Regions from separate parts of the Citrobacter sp. RHB25-C09 genome, predicted to be linked through region 2. Evidence: predicted binding sites of a transcription regulator. Region 2 holds the regulator's gene; the other holds the start of a gene.
The links. The regulator LexA, encoded in region 2, represses DNA repair genes until DNA is damaged. The targets are predictions, from matches to a motif close to TNCTGTATGTACATACAGNA.
Positions count from the first base shown of each region.

Region 1 (9,733 bases), 1.4 Mb from region 2:
TATGGCACCGATTTCCGGTGGTTTTGCCAATAAAGCGCAGAACTTTGAAGCCGTGGCGCAATATCAGTTTGACTTCGGCCTGCGCCCGTCAGTGGGTTATGTTCAGTCCAAAGGCAAAGATATTGAAGGGGTGGGTGATGAAGATATCGTGAAATATATCGATGTCGGTGCGACTTACTACTTCAATAAAAATATGTCAGCGTTTGTGGATTATAAAATCAACCAGATTGATGACGACAATCAGCTGGGCGTCAGCAGCGACGACATCGTTGCGCTGGGTATGACCTATCAGTTCTGATTAAGTAAGCATGCCGGGTGGCGCTGCGCTTACCCGGCAAACTTAACTTATGCGCTTAACTTCACCGGTTCATCAGTAAAATCGTCAGCGGGCTCCAGCGACAGCTGCAATGAACTCAAGAGCACACGCAATTTCTCATGAAACTCGCGCAGGGTGTATTCCAGACGATCGATCACTTCCTGATCTTTGATATTTGTCGTCTGCCAGTTTCCGTCTTTATTAAACAGACCGAACTTGTAGCTGTAGGTAAAGCGTTTTTCTTCTGCTTCAAGTTCCATCCACCAGCCCCAGAATTCACGCAACTCAGGCGCGGGCTTCACGTTGACGCAAACTGCCAGGCAATCGAAAAAGAATCGTGTATCTTCACACTTGCCTTCCCGAATATATGGGCCAAGTGCGGTGAATTTCTTGATCAATCTGCTCTTCGGGTGTCCACTCGGTAACGTCATTGCGATCTCCTGTTGTGAAGCAACTGTTTTACCAAAAAAGTAGAATTTAGCAAATTTTTAACACAATCTCTTTTCTATCCATTGGGTGATTTCCTGTAACGCCTTGTCAAAATTGCGGTACACCGGGTTAAACGGAATCTCCATTAATTTACCGTCGGAAGATGAAGAAGTGATTAAACGAGACTCCTCTTCCGGACTGAACGGATCGTTCTTCCAGAAGCCCGAGAGCATTGGCGTCGGGCAGCGTCTGCCCAGCAGTCCCTGCACCTTCAGCGAGTAGCGATTAAGCTCCACGCGCAGCGCTTCGTCAGAGGCGTCATGCATCCCTAAACGACTCGCAAGAACGTCAAGATACATTTCCGGTACCCCCGCCTGACGTTGCGGATCGCTCAGCAACGCATGGACAACCGGGCCAAGACAAGCCACCGCTTTCAGGCGTGGCGATTCGAGATAAGCAAGACGTACCGCAACGTTCGCACCAAAGCGAAAACCAAACGCCGCCACGCGAGTGTGGTCCACCCAAGGCACATTGGGCAGCGACTTCAGCACGTGCTGGTGCAGCAGGCTGGAATCCTGAGAGAGCTTCCATTTTGAGGAGAAGCCTACCGAAGGCATATCCAGCGTCAGCATGGCGATCCCCCGGGGTGCAAAATAGCGCTCATACAAGGAATAGTAATCGGTTTGCATCGAATCCAGACCGCCACACATCAGCACCGTCGGAAACGGGCCGTCGCCTTTTGGCATATGTAAAAAGCCGGTCACGGGCGCGCCGCCTGGCACGGTGAATTCCATTTCGCTCAAGGTGCCGGGCAGTCGCTGCGCGGCCTCTTCATAAGCGCGATTCGATAATGCCTGCGCCTGCTCCGCCAGTTCGTCGCCTTTCAGATGCGGATAGGCGGCAATATTGTACAAACTGGACGCATGAAGCCAGTAACGACCGCTGCGCTCGGGGTCCGTTTCCTGACACGCTTTCTGCTGCCACTCCATCGCTTGCTTCGCCCATTCGTAGATCCAGTTTCCGCCACGGTAACCCACCACCGTGTCGTAGAGATCATCGTCCGTACGTTCAGCATTGCTCATGACAATTCGCGCCTGCACATCGAGGATTTCACGCGGATCGACGCCGCGCCAGATCCACATCAGGCGGTTAATCATGCGATACCAGTGAGGAATATTTTTACCGTCCAGGGCCGATTGCACAGGACGTTGCGTTCCGGCGTTGAAGCGACGGACCAGCGTGGACGTCTCGGGATGTTTAAAGCGGGGTTTGAACAGGATTTCGCTGAGGTTCGCCTGTGACATTCGTGCAGCCTCCAAAAATACTTACTGAGGCACATTGTAACCTGTCATGGGCGAAATAAAACAACGCCCGGCAGTGCCAGGCGTCGAAAGTGCAGGGATTAGCGGCCGGAAATCGGCGGAACAAAGGTCACGCCCATGTCCCAGGGTTGCTCAATCCAGGTGTCCTGCGGAATATCAATGACATAGTCATCAACCAGCGGGCGACCCGCCGGTTTGGCGAAAATGGTAACAAAGTGCGCTTTCGGATACATTTCGCGGATAGCCACTGCGGTACCGCCGGTATCAACCAGGTCATCAATAACGATGAAGCCTTCACCGTCGCCTTCTGCGCGCTTCAGTACTTTCAGTTCGCGCTGGTTGTCGTGATCGTAGCTGGAAATGCAAACGGTATCGACATGACGAATACCCAGTTCACGCGCCAGCAGCGCACCCGGTACCAGACCGCCACGGCTAACGGCGATAATGCCTTTCCACTGTTCTGAAGGCATCAGGCGACTTGCCAGCTTGCGTGCGTGAATCTGCAACATGTCCCAGGTGACGACGTATTTTTCGCTCATGTGAAGTGTCCCAGCCTGTTTATCTACGGCTTAAAAAGTGTTCGAGGGGGAAATAGGTTGCGCGAGATTATAGAGATCTGACGCGGCAAAAACCAGTGTTTCACCGAATCCGTCCCTCTTTTTACGTGCTTTATACTAGCAGTCGGCCTGGAAAGTGATATTCTCAACCTCATCTCGCAAGCCTGACTTGTGATAATTATTAACCTGCTAACCCTGTGACCTGCAAGATTGTTTGCTGAGTACTGACCAGGAGAATTAACGTGTCTGAACTATCTCAATTATCACCACAGCCGCTGTGGGATATTTTTGCCAAAATCTGTTCTATTCCTCATCCGTCCTACCATGAAGAACAACTCGCTGAGCATATTATCGGCTGGGCGACTGAGAAAGGTTTCCACGTTGAGCGCGACCAGGTGGGTAATATCCTGATTCGCAAACCGGCAACCGCCGGAATGGAAAACCGCAAGCCGGTCGTACTCCAGGCGCACCTTGATATGGTACCGCAGAAAAACAACGACACGGTTCACGACTTCACTAAAGATCCCATCCAGCCTTTCATTGACGGTGAATGGGTGAAAGCGCGCGGTACAACGCTGGGTGCGGATAACGGCATCGGTATGGCCTCCGCGCTGGCGGTTCTGGTAGATGACAGCGTTGCTCACGGGCCGCTGGAAGTCCTGCTGACCATGACAGAAGAAGCCGGTATGGATGGCGCGTTCGGCCTGCAGCCGAACTGGTTACAGGCAGATATTTTAATCAACACCGACTCCGAAGAAGAAGGTGAGATTTATATGGGCTGTGCGGGAGGGATCGACTTCACCTCTAACCTGCCGCTGACCCGTGAAGCCATTCCTGCGGGCTTCCAGAGCTTTAAGTTGACCCTGAAAGGTCTGAAAGGCGGCCATTCCGGCGGTGAAATTCACGTCGGCCTGGGTAATGCCAACAAACTGCTGGTGCGTTTCCTGGCAGGACATGCCGAAGAACTGGATCTGCGTCTGGTCGATTTCAACGGCGGTACGCTGCGTAACGCCATCCCGCGTGAAGCGTTTGCTACCGTTGCAGTCGCCGCTGATAAAGCCGATGCGCTGAAAGCGCTGGTGAATACTTATCAGGACATCCTGAAAAACGAACTGGCCGAGAAAGAGAAGAATCTGCTCGTATCGCTGGAAAGCACCACTAACGATAAAGCCGCGCTGACTGCACAGTCTCGTGACAGCTTTATCCGCCTGCTGAACGCAACGCCTAACGGCGTGATCCGCAATTCCGACGTTGCTAAAGGCGTGGTGGAAACTTCTCTGAACGTGGGCGTGGTGACCATGACTGACGACAACGTCGAAATCCACTGCCTGATCCGTTCTCTGATCGACAGCGGTAAAGACTATGTGGTCAGCATGCTGGATTCACTGGGTAAACTGGCTGGTGCAAAAACTGAAGCCAAAGGCGGATATCCTGGATGGCAGCCGGATGCGAACTCGCCGGTTATGCACCTGGTGCGTGAAACCTATCAGCGCCTGTTCAACAAGACGCCGAACATTCAGATTATCCACGCGGGTCTGGAATGCGGTCTGTTCAAAAAACCGTATCCGGATATGGATATGGTTTCCATTGGGCCAACCATTACCGGTCCGCACTCGCCGGATGAGCAGGTTCACATTGAAAGCGTAGGTCATTACTGGACGCTGCTGACGGAACTGCTGAAAGCCATTCCGGCGAAGTAAAATAAATTGCCGGATGGCGCTACGCTTATCCGGCCTACGGTTCTTCGTGTAGGCCGGAAAGACGTAAAGCCGTTATCCGGCACTTTTCCTCGTATTACCGTTCTGTAAACGCCATCTCGTTAAACGTCCACACCGGGTTTCGACGAATATTTACAACCCCAACAATAATTGCCGTTCGAGTTGAGGGTCAAGAAGCGTAACGTGTAAGCCCACCAGCCTGACCCCTCGCCCGCCGCGACGTTCGTCCCAGGTTTTACGCGCAGTAGAAATTAAATCTTCTTTATTCAGACGCGGCCAGACGTGTTCCTGAGTGGTCTGCTGAAAATCGTTAAACTTTAATTTCACTCCCTGACGGGCAATTAATAAATCCGGTTTCACTTTCGCCAGGCGGCGTTCCAGTTCTGGATAGAGCCGTTCGATAATTGCTTCGCATTCGGACCAGTGGTGAATATCTTCTGCCATTGTACGTTCAACGCCAACCGATTTACGCAGCCGCTCGTTATTAACATCACGTTCATCGATACCCTGACTGCGCTCCCATAATACCCGACCAAATTTACCGAAGCGCTTGAGCAGCATCGCGAGATCGAACTGCTGTACATCGCCGCAGGTCCGCAGCCCCATACTTTCGAGTTTTGCAGCTGAAACCTTGCCGACGCCGGGAATTTTGCCCAGCGGCAGCGTTTTTAAAAACGCCGGTACATCGGCTGGGGTAATGACATACTGCCCGTTGGGCTTATTGAGGTCGGAAGCGATCTTTGCGAGAAACTTAACCGGCGCGACCCCGGCCGAAGCGGTTAACTGCAGCTCATTAAAAATGGTCTGGCGGATCTCCTGAGCGATCAGTGTCGCAGAACCGTGGCAGTGCACGCTGTCGGTGACGTCCAGATAGGCCTCATCGAGGGATAAAGGCTCAATTAACGAGGTATAGCGGGAAAATATCGCCTGGATCTGATGGGAGGCTTCTTTATAAGCTTCATAGCGACCGGGTAGCAAAGTAAGATGCGGGCACAGCTTCAGCGCCATTCCGGTTGGCATCGCGCTACGGACGCCAAATTTACGCGCGGGATAGTTGGCGGTGCTGATTACCCCACGACGCTCACGACTTCCACCAATAGCAATCGGGATATCGCGCAGAGCCGGGTTGTCACGCATCTCAACCGCTGCAAAAAAACAGTCCATATCAACATGTATGATTTTGCGCATTAGCCACCTCCCGAACACTGTTTAAGTATACAGTATACTTAGCCAAAGAGAAGCCAGTAATATGCGACTTAAATCAAACGACACCAGGCGCAATAAAAGAAATGTCTGAATTCGGTTTAGTATAAATTGTAAACACCACACGAGGGGCTTGCGAAAAACTCCCGGGGTGATAATGTGAGCGCACTAAATCCGGATTTATCTGATTTGGGATCTTATTTTGCCTTTCTGGCGTGGGTAATCGTTTTATCAAGGAACAAGTAGTATGCGTAAAATCGCATTATTTATTGCGATGCTTTTGATCCCGTGCGTCTCATTCGCCGGTTTGCTGAGTAGCAACAGCTCCGCCACGCCGATCGGTAAAGAGTATAAGCAGCAGTTAATGGGGTCTCCTGTCTATATTCAGATCTTTAAAGAAGAGCGCACGCTTGATCTTTACGTCAAGATGGGCGAGCAGTACCAATTGCTCGACAGCTATAAGATTTGTAATTATTCCGGTGGGTTAGGCCCTAAACAACGCCAGGGCGATTTCAAAAGCCCGGAGGGCTTTTACAGCGTTCAGCGCAATCAGCTAAAACCCGATAGCCGCTTTTATAAAGCCATCAATATTGGCTTCCCGAATGCCTATGACCGTGCTCATGGCTATGATGGCAAATATTTAATGATCCACGGTGCCTGTGTGTCCGTTGGCTGCTATGCCATGACTGACAACGGTATCGATGAAATCTTCCAGTTTGTAACCGGCGCGCTGGTCTTTGGTCAGTCGAGCGTTCAGGTTAGCATCTACCCGTTTCGTATGACCGATGCCAACATGCAACGCCATAAATATTCGTATTACAAAGATTTCTGGGCGCAGTTAAAACCCGGATACGACTATTTTGAACAGACCCGTAAGCCACCCGCAATTTCTGTTGTTGATGGCCGATACGTGGTCAGCAAACCGTTGAGCCATGAAGTGGTTCAACCCCAACTGGCGTCAAACTATTCGCTCACCGAGACAAAATAAGCGCCATTCGCCTGGCATAATCTTTTGCCAGGTTTCATTCCCCGTCAGCGGTTGCGTGGCAATGACTGTAACCACATCGTCCGGTGTGGTTTCTGAACTGAAATCAATTTCAACGTCCTGATCTAACAACGTCGCCACGCCAAATGGCGCACGGCGGGTGATCCAGAACAGATTGGTAGAGCAGAATGCCATAACGTAGCGCCCATCCGACAACAGCATATTGAATACCCCTTTCTGCCGTAATTCGGCAGCCAGAGTCGCGATATACTTAAAGACCGCGGTCATATTGCCTGGCGTTCGCGGGTAGCGCTGAGTCAGTTTATAGAGCAGCCAGCAAAAGGCTTTTTCGCTGTCGGTTTCACCGACTGGCCGAAAATTGCCGGTTTCCAGCGTTTTATATCCGGTGAGCTGTCCATTGTGGGCGTATGTCCAGTTGCGCCCCCAAAGCTCGCGGGTGAACGGATGAGTATTCTCCAGCGCCACTTCCCCACGATTCGCCTGGCGAATATGCGCCACGACAGAGCAGGACTTGATCGGATAGTCCTGAACCAGTTTCGCGATGGGAGAATTAAAGCTCGGCTGTGGATCCTTAAATGTGCGACAGCCTTTGCCTTCATAGAAAGTGATACCCCAGCCGTCTTTATGCGGCCCGGTACCTCCCCCGCGCTGCACCAGCCCGGTGAAACTAAAGCAAATATCGGTCGGCACATTGGCGCTCATCCCGAGCAGTTCGCACATACATCACCTACCTTGAACGATTATCTGCCTGATGGCGCTACGCTTATCAGGCCTACGAAAAACTATAGTAGGCCGGATAAGACGCCCGGCGTCGCCATCCGGCAAAGCACAGGAAAGAATCGACTTACTTAACCATCTCTTTTTCGATTAATTGAATCAAGATATGAATAACTTTGATGTGAATTTCCTGAATACGGTCAGCATAGCCGAAATGCGGAACGCGAATTTCGATATCCGCAGTCCCTGCCATTTTGCCACCGTCTTTCCCGGTCAGGGTAATGACCTTCATCCCCTTCTCACGCGCAGCAGCAATGGCTTTGATCACGTTGCCAGAGTTACCGGACGTAGAGATCCCCAGCAGGACATCACCTTCACGGCCAACCGCTTCAACGTAACGAGAAAAAACATAGTCGTAGCCAAAATCGTTACTGACGCAGGAGATATGGCTGACGTCAGAAATCGCAATCGCCGGATAGCCCGGACGGTTTTCGCGGTAGCGCCCCGTCAACTCTTCGGCAAAGTGCATGGCGTCGCAGTGAGAGCCGCCGTTACCGCAGGAAAGTACCTTACCGCCCGCTTTAAAACTGTCTGCCAGCAGGACCGCCGCGCGCTGAATAGCGTGGATGTTGGCATCATCTTTTAAAAAATTAGCCAGCGTTTCCGCCGCTTCGTTCAGTTCGTTACGAATAAGATCCTGGTACATGAGGATATCCTTCAGCATGAATGTAAATGACAGGATGCAGTGTACCGGATAGCGCTGGCAGCGAGAAGCACCAGCCATAGCAAAGACCGCCGCTTTTTGTTTTTTTGTATCGCTTAAAGCGGCAACAATGTGAGCTTTGTTGTAATTATTTTGTAAACACATTGATAAAAGAATTCACATCCACTACAACCATATCATCACAAGTGGTCAGACCTCCTACAAGCAAGGGAGCTTTTCGTTATGATGATTTTGAGTATTCTCGCTACCGTTGTTCTGCTCGGCGCGCTGTTTTATCACCGCGTGAGCTTATTACTCAGCAGTCTGGTTCTGCTCGTATGGACGGCTGCGCTTGGCGCTGCTGGATTATGGTCAACCTGGATTCTGGTGCCTCTGGCCATTATTCTCGTGCCATTTAACATTACGCCAATGCGTAAATCGTTGATTTCTGCTCCGGTGTTCCGTGGCTTCCGTAAAGTGATGCCTCCCATGTCACGCACCGAGAAAGAAGCCATTGATGCAGGCACCACCTGGTGGGAAGGCGATCTTTTCCAGGGCAAACCTGACTGGAAAAAATTGCACAACTATCCGCAGCCACGTTTGACTGCCGAAGAACAAGCCTTTATCGATGGTCCGGTCGAAGAAGCCTGCCGCATGGCTAACGACTTCCAGATCACCCATGAGCTGGCCGATCTTCCGCCTGAGCTGTGGGCATTCCTGAAAGAGCATCGCTTCTTTGCCATGATCATCAAAAAAGAGTATGGCGGGCTGGAATTCTCGGCTTATGCACAGTCCCGCGTGCTGCAAAAACTCTCCGGTGTCTCCGGGATCCTGGCGATTACCGTTGGCGTACCAAACTCTTTAGGCCCGGGTGAATTGCTGCAGCACTACGGAACGGAAGAGCAAAAAGATCACTATCTGCCACGTCTGGCTCGCGGTCAGGAGATCCCATGCTTCGCTCTGACCAGCCCGGAAGCCGGTTCCGATGCCGGCGCGATTCCGGATACCGGTATCGTCTGTATGGGCGAATGGCAAGGCGAGCAGGTGTTGGGTATGCGCCTCACCTGGAACAAACGCTATATCACCCTGGCCCCTATCGCGACTGTACTGGGTCTGGCGTTTAAACTTTCTGATCCTGAGAAGCTGCTCGGTGGAGATGAAGAGTTAGGTATCACCTGTGCATTGATTCCGACCTCCACCCCTGGCGTAGAAATTGGCCGTCGCCACTTCCCGCTTAACGTGCCGTTCCAGAACGGTCCGACTCGCGGTAAAGATGTGTTCGTGCCGATCGACTACATCATCGGGGGGCCGAAAATGGCCGGTCAGGGCTGGCGTATGCTGGTGGAATGTCTGTCGGTGGGACGTGGCATTACTCTGCCGTCTAACTCAACCGGCGGCGTGAAATCCGTCGCGATGGCGACCGGTGCCTATGCCCATATTCGCCGCCAGTTCAAAATCTCCATCGGTAAAATGGAAGGGATTGAAGAGCCGTTAGCACGCATCGCAGGCAACGCCTATGTCATGGATGCGGCAGCTTCTCTGATTACCTACGGCATCATGCTCGGTGAAAAACCAGCAGTACTGTCGGCTATCGTTAAATACCACTGTACCCATCGCGGTCAACAGTCGATTATCGATGCAATGGATATTACCGGCGGTAAAGGTATTATGCTGGGCGAAAGTAACTTCCTGGCGCGTGCTTACCAGGGTGCCCCCATCGCTATCACGGTTGAAGGCGCAAACATTCTGACCCGTAGCATGA
Region 1 covers NZ_CP057483.1:1,020,853-1,030,585, reverse strand. The annotation lists gene phoE (phosphoporin PhoE) at 1-298, shown strand, start outside; gene crl (sigma factor-binding protein Crl) at 346-747, opposite strand; gene frsA (esterase FrsA) at 805-2,049, opposite strand; gene gpt (xanthine phosphoribosyltransferase) at 2,148-2,606, opposite strand; gene pepD (cytosol nonspecific dipeptidase) at 2,867-4,324, shown strand; gene dinB (DNA polymerase IV) at 4,475-5,530, opposite strand; gene dpaA (peptidoglycan meso-diaminopimelic acid protein amidase) at 5,793-6,533, shown strand; gene HVY19_RS04810 (class II glutamine amidotransferase) at 6,504-7,271, opposite strand; gene lpcA (D-sedoheptulose 7-phosphate isomerase) at 7,396-7,974, opposite strand; gene fadE (acyl-CoA dehydrogenase FadE) at 8,215-9,733, shown strand, end outside.
Region 1: the regulator LexA is predicted to act here: its motif matches at 5,546-5,565, upstream of dinB (DNA polymerase IV).

Region 2 (9,733 bases):
CCCTGCGGCGTGAAGGATGACGGAGAGTTATTCATCATCATATTGAGGACCGGCATAGTTGTCGAAACGCGACCACTGTCCGTTAAAGGTCAGACGTACCGTACCGATGGGGCCGTTACGCTGCTTACCAATAATGATTTCCGCGATCCCTTTCAGGTCGCTGTTCTCGTGATAAACCTCGTCACGATAGATAAACATGATCAGGTCGGCGTCCTGTTCGATGGAGCCGGATTCACGCAGGTCGGAGTTAACCGGCCGCTTATCGGCACGTTGTTCCAGCGAGCGGTTAAGCTGCGACAGCGCCACTACAGGCACCTGGAGCTCTTTTGCCAGCGCCTTCAGCGAGCGGGAGATTTCCGCAATCTCCAGGGTACGGTTGTCGGAAAGCGACGGTACGCGCATCAGCTGCAGGTAGTCGATCATGATAAGCCCGATGCCGCCGTGTTCACGGGCGATACGGCGCGCGCGGGAGCGCACTTCCGTCGGCGTCAGGCCAGAAGAGTCATCAATATAGATGTTACGTTTTTCCAGCAGGATCCCCATCGTGCCGGAAATGCGCGCCCAGTCCTCATCGTCGAGCTGACCGGTACGAATACGCGTCTGATCCACACGGGACAGCGATGCCAGAGAACGCATCATAATCTGTTCCGAGGGCATTTCGAGACTGAAGATCAGCACCGGCTTATCCTGCAACATCGCCGCGTTTTCGACGAGGTTCATCGCAAACGTGGTTTTACCCATCGACGGACGCGCCGCGACAATGATCAGATCCGACGGCTGTAAACCCGCGGTCTTTTTGTTGAGGTCGTCATAGCCGGTGTTTACACCCGTAACACCATCGTGCGGCTGCTGGAAGAGCTGTTCGATACGTGCGACGGTAGCGTCAAGCACTTCGGTAATGTTCTTCGGGCCTTCATCTTTATTGGCACGGCTTTCGGCAATTTTAAAGACGCGAGACTCGGCGAGATCGAGCAGATCTTCGCTGGTACGCCCCTGCGGATCAAAACCCGCATCGGCAATTTCATGGGCGACCGCAATCATGTCACGAACAACGGCGCGTTCGCGCACAATATCTGCATAAGCGCTGATGTTCGCCGCACTTGGCGTGTTTTTAGAAAGCTCGGCAAGATAGGCAAAACCGCCGACGCTGTCCAGTTGCCCCTGTCGCTCCAGCGATTCCGCGAGCGTAATCAGGTCGATAGGACTGCCGGTTTCCTGCAACCGCCCCATCTCGGTGAAGATGTGGCGATGCGGGCGGGTGTAAAAATCATCCGCTACGACGCGCTCGGCGACGTCGTCCCAGCGCTCGTTGTCCAGCATTAAACCACCCAACACCGACTGTTCCGCTTCAATCGAGTGCGGGGGTACTTTCAGCCCGGCGACCTGCGGATCGCGGTCCCGAACATCAGTCTGTTGTTTGTTGAAGGGTTTATTTCCTGCCATAGTGAATGGAGTTACCGAGACAATGATTGGTTCGCAAGATTACCACATTTCTGGAGGAATCATGGCAACACGAATTGAATTTCACAAGCATGGTGGCCCTGATGTGCTACAGGTCGCGGATTTTACGCCGAGAGACCCATCAGAGAACGAAATCCAGGTAGAAAACAAGGCGATTGGCATTAACTTTATCGATACCTATATCCGCAGCGGGCTCTATCCACCGCCGGTCTTACCGAGCGGTTTAGGGACCGAAGCAGCGGGCATCGTTAGTAAAGTGGGCAGCGGCGTCAGGCATATCAAAGCCGGGGATCGCGTGGTGTATGCTCAATCAGCCCTCGGCGCCTACAGCTCGGTGCATAACGTGCCGGCCGATAAGGTCGCTATTTTGCCCGATGCCATCTCCTTTGAGCAGGCTGCGGCCTCTTTTCTTAAGGGGCTTACTGTCTTTTATCTGCTGCGCAAAACGTATGAAATAAAACCCGACGAACCGTTTCTGTTTCACGCAGCGGCGGGTGGCGTGGGGCTTATCGCCTGTCAGTGGGCGAAAGCGCTGGGGGCTAAACTGATTGGCACCGTCGGCAGCGCGCAAAAAGCGCAGCGGGCGCTGGATGCTGGCGCCTGGCAGGTGATCAACTATCGTGAAGAGAACATTGTTGAACGGGTTAAAGAGATCACCGGCGGTAAAAAAGTGCGGGTGGTGTATGACTCGGTTGGTAAAGACACCTGGGAAGCCTCTCTGGACTGTCTACAACGCCGTGGTCTGATGGTCAGCTTCGGCAACGCGTCCGGCCCAGTTACCGGTGTCAACCTGGGCATTCTGAACCAGAAAGGTTCACTGTACGCGACCCGCCCTTCTCTTCAGGGCTATATCACCAACGCCGAGGAGTTGACCGAAGCCAGTAATGAACTATTTTCACTGATTGCCAGCGGCGTGATTAAAGTGGATGTGGCGGAAAGCCAGAAATATGCGCTGAAAGATGCACGGCGCGCACACGAGGTCCTGGAGAGCCGGGCGACGGAGGGATCGAGCTTATTGATTCCTTAAGTCAGAAAGAAATTGGGCTTCCATCTGGGAAGCCCTTTCTTTTTTTGTTCGGCTGAATGTAGGGTACAGCGCGATGAATTTGTGAGACGCGCAATAGTGACAGATTTGCTTATCAATTCCTATTTGGTTCTAAAGGCAAAATCACAGGTTGTGATGAACCCCACAATCCCCTAGTAACGCCAGCGGTTACTGCGCTGATATTGCGGGATTTTTGGCGCTTTAATCGCCTTGATGACCCACACCACAGCAACGACCAACAGCAGCCATGGCAACAGCTTGAACATCAGCGCCAACATGCCGCCAAGGAACATCACCACGGTTGCCACGAACAGCGCAGCCAGAATGCCCAACAGCGACACGCCGGTCACCATCAGCATAAAAAAGAATCCCAGGATAAAAAGTAGTTCCAGCATGATGCTCTCCCATAACGTATTTTCCTGAAAGCATTACAAAAAACATGCCAAAATTAACCTGCTGATTTATCAACAAAACGCCCCGCGATTACTCGCAGGGCGTGGTGAAATTGACTAACTTTTAGTGAAATTTTAACGTTTGTCGGCAACCAGCTTCAGCGCATGTTCCAGGACGTGGATATCTGCCCCGGCTTTATGGGCGTTTTCGCTCAGATAACGACGCCACTGGCGCGCCCCCGGTATTCCCTGGAACAGGCCCAGCATATGGCGGGTAATATGACCAAGGTAGGTCCCCTGGCTCAGTTCGCGCTCAATGTACGGGTACATGGCCCGCACGACGGCAACCGGATCGGCATCCGCAGTGGTTGCGCCAAAAATTTCACGATCCACTGAGGCCAGAATGCCTGGGTTTTGATAGGCTTCGCGTCCAACCATCACGCCATCCATATGTTCAAGGTGCGCTTTCGCCTCTTCCAGGGACTTAATGCCGCCGTTAATGGACATAGTTAAATGGGGGAAATCTCGCTTAAGCTGATAGACACGCGGATAGTCAAGCGGTGGGATCTCGCGGTTTTCTTTCGGGCTTAAGCCAGAAAGCCATGCCTTACGGGCATGAATGATAAACATCTCGCATTCGCCGTGACCGGAAACCGTATTGATGAAATCACACAAAAATTCGTAACTGTCCTGGTCGTCAATGCCAATGCGCGTCTTCACCGTCACGGGAATCGACACCACATCACGCATCGCCTTCACGCAGTCAGCGACCAGTTGTGCATTCCCCATAAGACAGGCGCCAAACATACCGTTCTGCACGCGATCGGACGGGCATCCCACGTTGAGGTTGATCTCGTCATAACCGCGTTCTTCCGCCAGTTTTGCACAGTGCGCCAATGCAGAGGGGTCGCTCCCGCCTAATTGCAGGGCAAGCGGATGTTCTTCATCGCTGTACGCCAGGTAATCGCCTTTGCCATGAATGATTGCGCCTGTTGTCACCATCTCGGTGTAGAGCAGCGTCTGGCGAGACAGCAGGCGCAAAAAGTAGCGGCAGTGCCTGTCGGTCCAGTCGAGCATCGGCGCGATGGAGAAACGGTGTGCAGGGAAGGCTGTTTGTAATTCAGGTGACATGGCGATTTTTTGAGCATCAGGTGAATTGGGGGCGCTACTATAGCATAAAGGTAAACCGGAGACGTAACCGTCTCCGGTGCCTCATCAGAAGGTCATACTGAGCTGCGCACCTGCGCCCCACGTTTCGTCTTCGCCGTACAGACCCATCAGGTCCACATGGACGCGGTTGAAGGGCGCAAACCCAACACCACCGGTAAAGACGTTGCTGTCGTTCGCCTTGACGTCAGCACGGTAACCTGCGCGGACCGCCAGCCAGTTCAGCGGGCGAACTTCGGCACCGACACCGACGTACTGGGAGTTATCTTCGCTCTTAAAGCCTTTGGTTTCCGTTAAATCGCCATCTGCCGTGAGCGTTACCAGGTCGTTATGCCAGGCGACGCCTGCGGTGACCAGCGGGCGGATCTGATAAGTATCTTTATAATCGCGCGTTTCACCGGTTAAACCGTGGGTGATGTAAATCGATTTGGTATCGATATCACGCGAGATAAGGTTTTGCCCACTCACGCCCACCGTCCAGTTTTCGCCAAAATCCGCCGCAATCCCGGCGTCTACGTTAAAACCGGTGTCATCGTTACGATAGCGGCTACTGTTCCAGTCACTGCTGTCGTAGTTATAGATGGAAGTCGTGTAATTATAGAGCCAGGTTTTTTGCAGCTTCGGCGTCACGCCAATCGACAGCGGCACATCGCCAACCTCAAACTGCCGCGCCACTGCAACACCATAGTCCGAAACGATCGCCGCGCGCCCGGAGGCCGTAGAATTCAGGTGTTTAGTGATTTCATCCGACCCCTGCAACGCCGCCCGGCCCGCTTCAACCAGCGCATAGGCATCGCTTCCTTCAATTCTGCGCAGATAATCGATATCCCCTTGATCAATGGACGAGCTTACGCGACCGTGCGCATAGCCTTTCGCAACAAACGCCACGGATAACACATCGTTGGGAATGCTGACCGCAAGTCCGGCCCCCGCGTTGGCATGTGCCGTTTTACCCTTCAGGTATTCCAGTTCGTCGGCCAGATCGCGCGCCGCCCCCTGGAACTGGTTCAAAACACCGCCGGGGTTAAGCAGAATGTCACCAGGGGTCAGATTATCAACAACATCATCGTAGTAATCGATTTTGTCACTGATATCGTCAATTTCATCCTGGAGATTATCCTTGTCGGTAATTTGCGCACCAACCGCGGGAAGGATGACGGTAATGCTGTCCTCGGGCTTCGCTTTTGCCAGCAAAGCCGGGTTGATGAGGACACCACTACCATAATGTGCTGAAGCTACGCCCGTTCCGCCCATCGCGTCGTTGCGCGCTTCCGCCCAGGTATTCGCCGCGTTCGCCTGTTGCGACACTAAGAACGAAACCGCGACTGCCACCACCGAAAAGTTAAAATTTTTATTCACAGTAGACCCGTTTTTATTTGCAGGTGAAGAAACACCTCTGCCAGTATCAACGCAGCAGAGAAGAACTTTTGCTGTGAAAAAAACACTAAAAACCGCGCTATTCGCCCCATGCTGAAGACAACTGAAGCGTTCTCTTTTTGTGATGTACCTCAATATGTATAGAAGACTTTGTAAGGTCCGCAAAGATTAGCAGGCGATATATCGTCTGAAATGGCGACTCTGGCTGGATCTCGGCGTTTCCTGCATAACATGATAAAGTGAGGGTTTATCACCCTACGCAAACCAAGGTGCCCCATGGAAAAGCCCACAACGCAAGAACTGTTAGCGCAAGCTGAAAAATTGTGCGCGCAACGCAATGTGCGACTGACTCCACAGCGCCTTGAAGTTTTACGCCTGATGAGCCTGCAGGAAGGCGCGATTAGCGCTTACGATCTGCTCGATCTTCTGCGTGAATCAGAGCCCCAGGCTAAGCCGCCAACGGTCTATCGCGCACTGGATTTTCTGCTTGAACAAGGTTTTGTGCATAAGGTGGAATCCACCAACAGCTATGTCATGTGCTATCTGTTCGATCAGCCAACCCATACCTCTGCGATGTTTATCTGTGACCGTTGCGGTGGGGTAAAGGAAGAGTGTGCGGAAGGGGTGGAAGATATCATGCATACGCTGGCCGCGAAGATGGGGTTCGCCCTTCGTCACAATGTGATTGAAGCGCATGGCCTCTGTTCTGCGTGTGTTGAAGTCGAAGCTTGCCGTCACCCTGGCGAGTGTCAGCACGATCATTCCATTCTGGTGAAAAAGAAATCTCGTTAAATAAGTGGGCGGCACCCTTGCGCCGCCCTGTGCAAACAATTGCGAATTCATTTCTGGATCCGCAGGCAAACGTAGTGGTTACCAGCGGTAGTCGTTACGGGTTTCCCAGTCACCGACCTCTTTTTCCGCCTGATCCTTCTGATAACCGTAGCGTTCCTGGATTTTACCTACCAGTTGGTCACGTTTACCTTCAATGACCGTCATATCATCATCGGTCAGTTTGCCCCATTGCTCTTTCACTTTACCTTTGAATTGTTTCCAGTTACCACCGGCTTCATCTTTATTCATCATAAAGTCCTCTTCGTTAGGCTGTGAATAGCGAGAGTAAACCGCCCAGCTTCGCTATTTTTTCTGCTGAACGTAATGATAAGTGTAGTCAGGAATCTCGGCTTAAAATCATTATTCGGAATTTTTAACCGTTACGTTGCCGAAAACCAGGTTCCGTTACGCCAGTGTCGACGCCAGATATAGGCTAAAGAGAGCCCGCGTAGCGCCAGAAAAACGGCTAACGCCAGCCACAAACCGTGGTTCCCGAGCAGAGGAAGTGCCAGTAAAGTTAACGCAAAACCACTGGCCGCGACCGCCATGCTGTTACGCATTTCTGCTGCGCGTGTCGCACCAATAAACATGCCGTCGAGCAGATAGCACCAGACGCCCACTAACGGCAGGATCACCTGCCAGATCAGGTAGCGATCGGCCAATATTTGAATCTCAGTCAGCGACGTCAGAAGAGCAATAATCTGTTCACCTGCGAGCAGATAGACCAGCGAAAACAGCAGTGCGACGACACCTGCCTGGCGACAGGCGGCGCGCCAGACATCCAGCAACTGGCTGCCGTCCCGTGCGCCATAGGCTTGCCCGGAATGCGCCTCTACGGCGTAGGCGAAGCCGTCCAGCGCGTAGGCGGTGAAGGTCAGCAGCGTCATCAGCACCGCGTTGACAGCGATAATATCGCTCCCCAGTCTGGCACCCAGTACGGTGATCGCGCCAAAGCAGAGTTGCAGCAGCAGCGAACGCAACATAATGTCGCGATTGAGCGCTAACAGACGCCGAAAATGGCCGCGCCAGGCCTGCTTTAACATAGCCGCGGTTATGCCGCGCAAATGAAGTACCTTTCGCACCATCAGCAGCCCAATCACTAACGTGGAGTATTCCGCAATGACCGTCGCCAGCGCAGCGCCCTGCACGTTCATGTGCAGACCCATCACCAGCCATAAATCGAGAACAATGTTCAGGATATTGCCGACAATCAACAGGATAACCGGCGCGCGAGCATACTGAACGCCCAGCAGCCAGCCGAGCAGAACCAGATTCGCCAGCGACGCCGGCGCACTTAACCAGCGAATCGCCAGGAAGCGTCTTGCCTGTTCCAGCACCGCTTCGCTGCCGCCAACAATATGCAGCGCCAGATCGATTATCGGGGTGCGTAAAAGCGCAATTAATGCCCCCACCCCCAGCGCAAGGATGAGCGGTTGTACCAGCGCACGCGCCAGTGCCTGTGGGTTCTTCGCACCAAACGCCTGTGCCGTTAGCCCAGTTGTGCTCATGCGTAAAAAGAGCAACAGCATAAACAGAAAGCTAGTGGCTGTTGCACCCACAGCCACACCACCCAGATAAACCGGGCTATCCAGGTGACCAATCACCGCAGTATCCACCAGTCCCAGCAGAGGAACCGTGATATTGGAGAAGATCATGGGTAAGGCGAGACGCCAGAGGGCTTTATCAGCAGGAGCAAAGAACGGCATGAGGAGAAGCCTGAGCAGGAGTGTTTAGGTTTTGAACGCATTTCGTAAGCCCGGTAAGCACAGCGCCACCGGGCTCGGTGTCGGATGTTGGCACAAACGCCTTATCCGAGTGTGAGGTATTACAGCCACTCACCGTTGCGGATCACGCCAACGGCTAAACCTTCGATGGTAAAGCTCTGCTCACGAAGATCCACGACGATAGGCTTAAATTCGCTGTTTTCTGGCAACAGTTCGACTTTATTGCCCTGTTTTTTCAGACGTTTTACCGTCACTTCGTCGTCGATACGGGCGACAACGACCTGACCATTACGCACATCCTGGGTTTTATGCACGGCCAGCAGATCGCCGTCCATAATACCAATGTCTTTCATTGACATGCCGCTAACGCGCAGCAGAAAATCGGCATTGGGTTTAAACAGAGAAGGATCGACCTGATAATGGCCTTCGATGTGCTGCTGCGCCAGCAGGGGTTCCCCCGCCGCAACGCGACCGACAAGCGGTAACCCTTCCTCTTCTTCATGCAGCAAACGAATGCCGCGAGAAGCGCCGGATACAATCTCAATGACACCTTTACGCGCCAGCGCCTTCAGATGTTCTTCAGCCGCGTTTGGGGAACGGAACCCCAAACGCTGCGCGATTTCCGCACGCGTCGGTGGCATGCCTGTCTGGCTGATGTGATCCCGAATGAGATCAAACACCTCTTGTTGCCTGGCCGTTAACGCTTTCATTCCGCCCCCTGGGTGTATATACAGTTATGCTGTGAGTATATACAGCTAAAGGCGATTTTGGAACCACAAACTGCACATTAAACAGGAGATTTATAGCGTTATGGAATCGCGCTCGTAAAAATCCTTAACGAAAATTCGACCATAGCAGGATACCCCAGGTTATCAGCGCTATGATGATAGAGAGCAGCACCGCTGCCGACCCCATATCTTTCGCGCGACCAGAGAGTTCATGATAGTCGGAGCCGATACGGTCAACGACCGCTTCAATGGCGCTGTTAAGAATTTCAACAACCATCACCAGCATGACGGAGCCGATCAACAGAACGCGCGTTATGGCATCCACATCCAGCCAGCAGGCGACGATCACGGCAACCAGGACCGCGAGACTTTCCTGACGGAATGCGGCCTCGTTAATCCATGCGGCGCGAAAACCTTTCCAGGAATAGCCAGCAGCTTTGATAATTCGGGTGAATCCAGTGGTATTATTGGCCATCAAAAGAACCTTTTTGCATTATTGGCGTCAATGTCATTGTCCTGTTAACTCAAATGTTTTGAGTTAATGCAACGCGGCGCGAAGTATGACGGGATACAACAGAAATTCACATGACTTTCTGATATCCTTGCAGCGCATTTGCACTATTAACCAGAGGCTTTACATCGTTTATGTCCGGCTGGCCACGAATTTACTATAAAATCCTGAATTTACCATTAAGCGTGCTGGTAAAAAGCAAGTCTATTCCGGCAGATCCTGCCCCGGAGTTAGGGCTCGATACCTCTCGTCCCATTATGTACGTTTTACCGTACAACTCCAAAGCGGACTTGTTGACACTGCGCGCTCAGTGTTTGGCGCACGACCTCCCCGACCCATTAGAACCGCTGGAGATCGACGGCACTCAGCTGCCGCGCTATGTGTTCATTCACGGCGGACCGCGTGTCTTTACCTATTACACGCCGAAAGAAGAGTCCATTAAGCTGTTCCATAACTATCTCGACCTGCACCGCAGCAATCCGAGTCTGGATGTGCAA
Region 2 covers NZ_CP057483.1:3,997,454-4,007,186, forward strand. The annotation lists gene dnaB (replicative DNA helicase) at 28-1,443, opposite strand; gene HVY19_RS18920 (quinone oxidoreductase) at 1,505-2,488, shown strand; gene pspG (envelope stress response protein PspG) at 2,659-2,901, opposite strand; gene dusA (tRNA dihydrouridine(20/20a) synthase DusA) at 3,034-4,029, opposite strand; gene HVY19_RS18935 (conjugal transfer protein TraF) at 4,114-5,424, opposite strand; gene zur (zinc uptake transcriptional repressor Zur) at 5,719-6,234, shown strand; gene HVY19_RS18945 (CsbD family protein) at 6,313-6,522, opposite strand; gene dinF (MATE family efflux transporter DinF) at 6,654-7,979, opposite strand; gene lexA (transcriptional repressor LexA) at 8,099-8,707, opposite strand; gene HVY19_RS18960 (diacylglycerol kinase) at 8,832-9,200, opposite strand; gene plsB (glycerol-3-phosphate 1-O-acyltransferase PlsB) at 9,371-9,733, shown strand, end outside.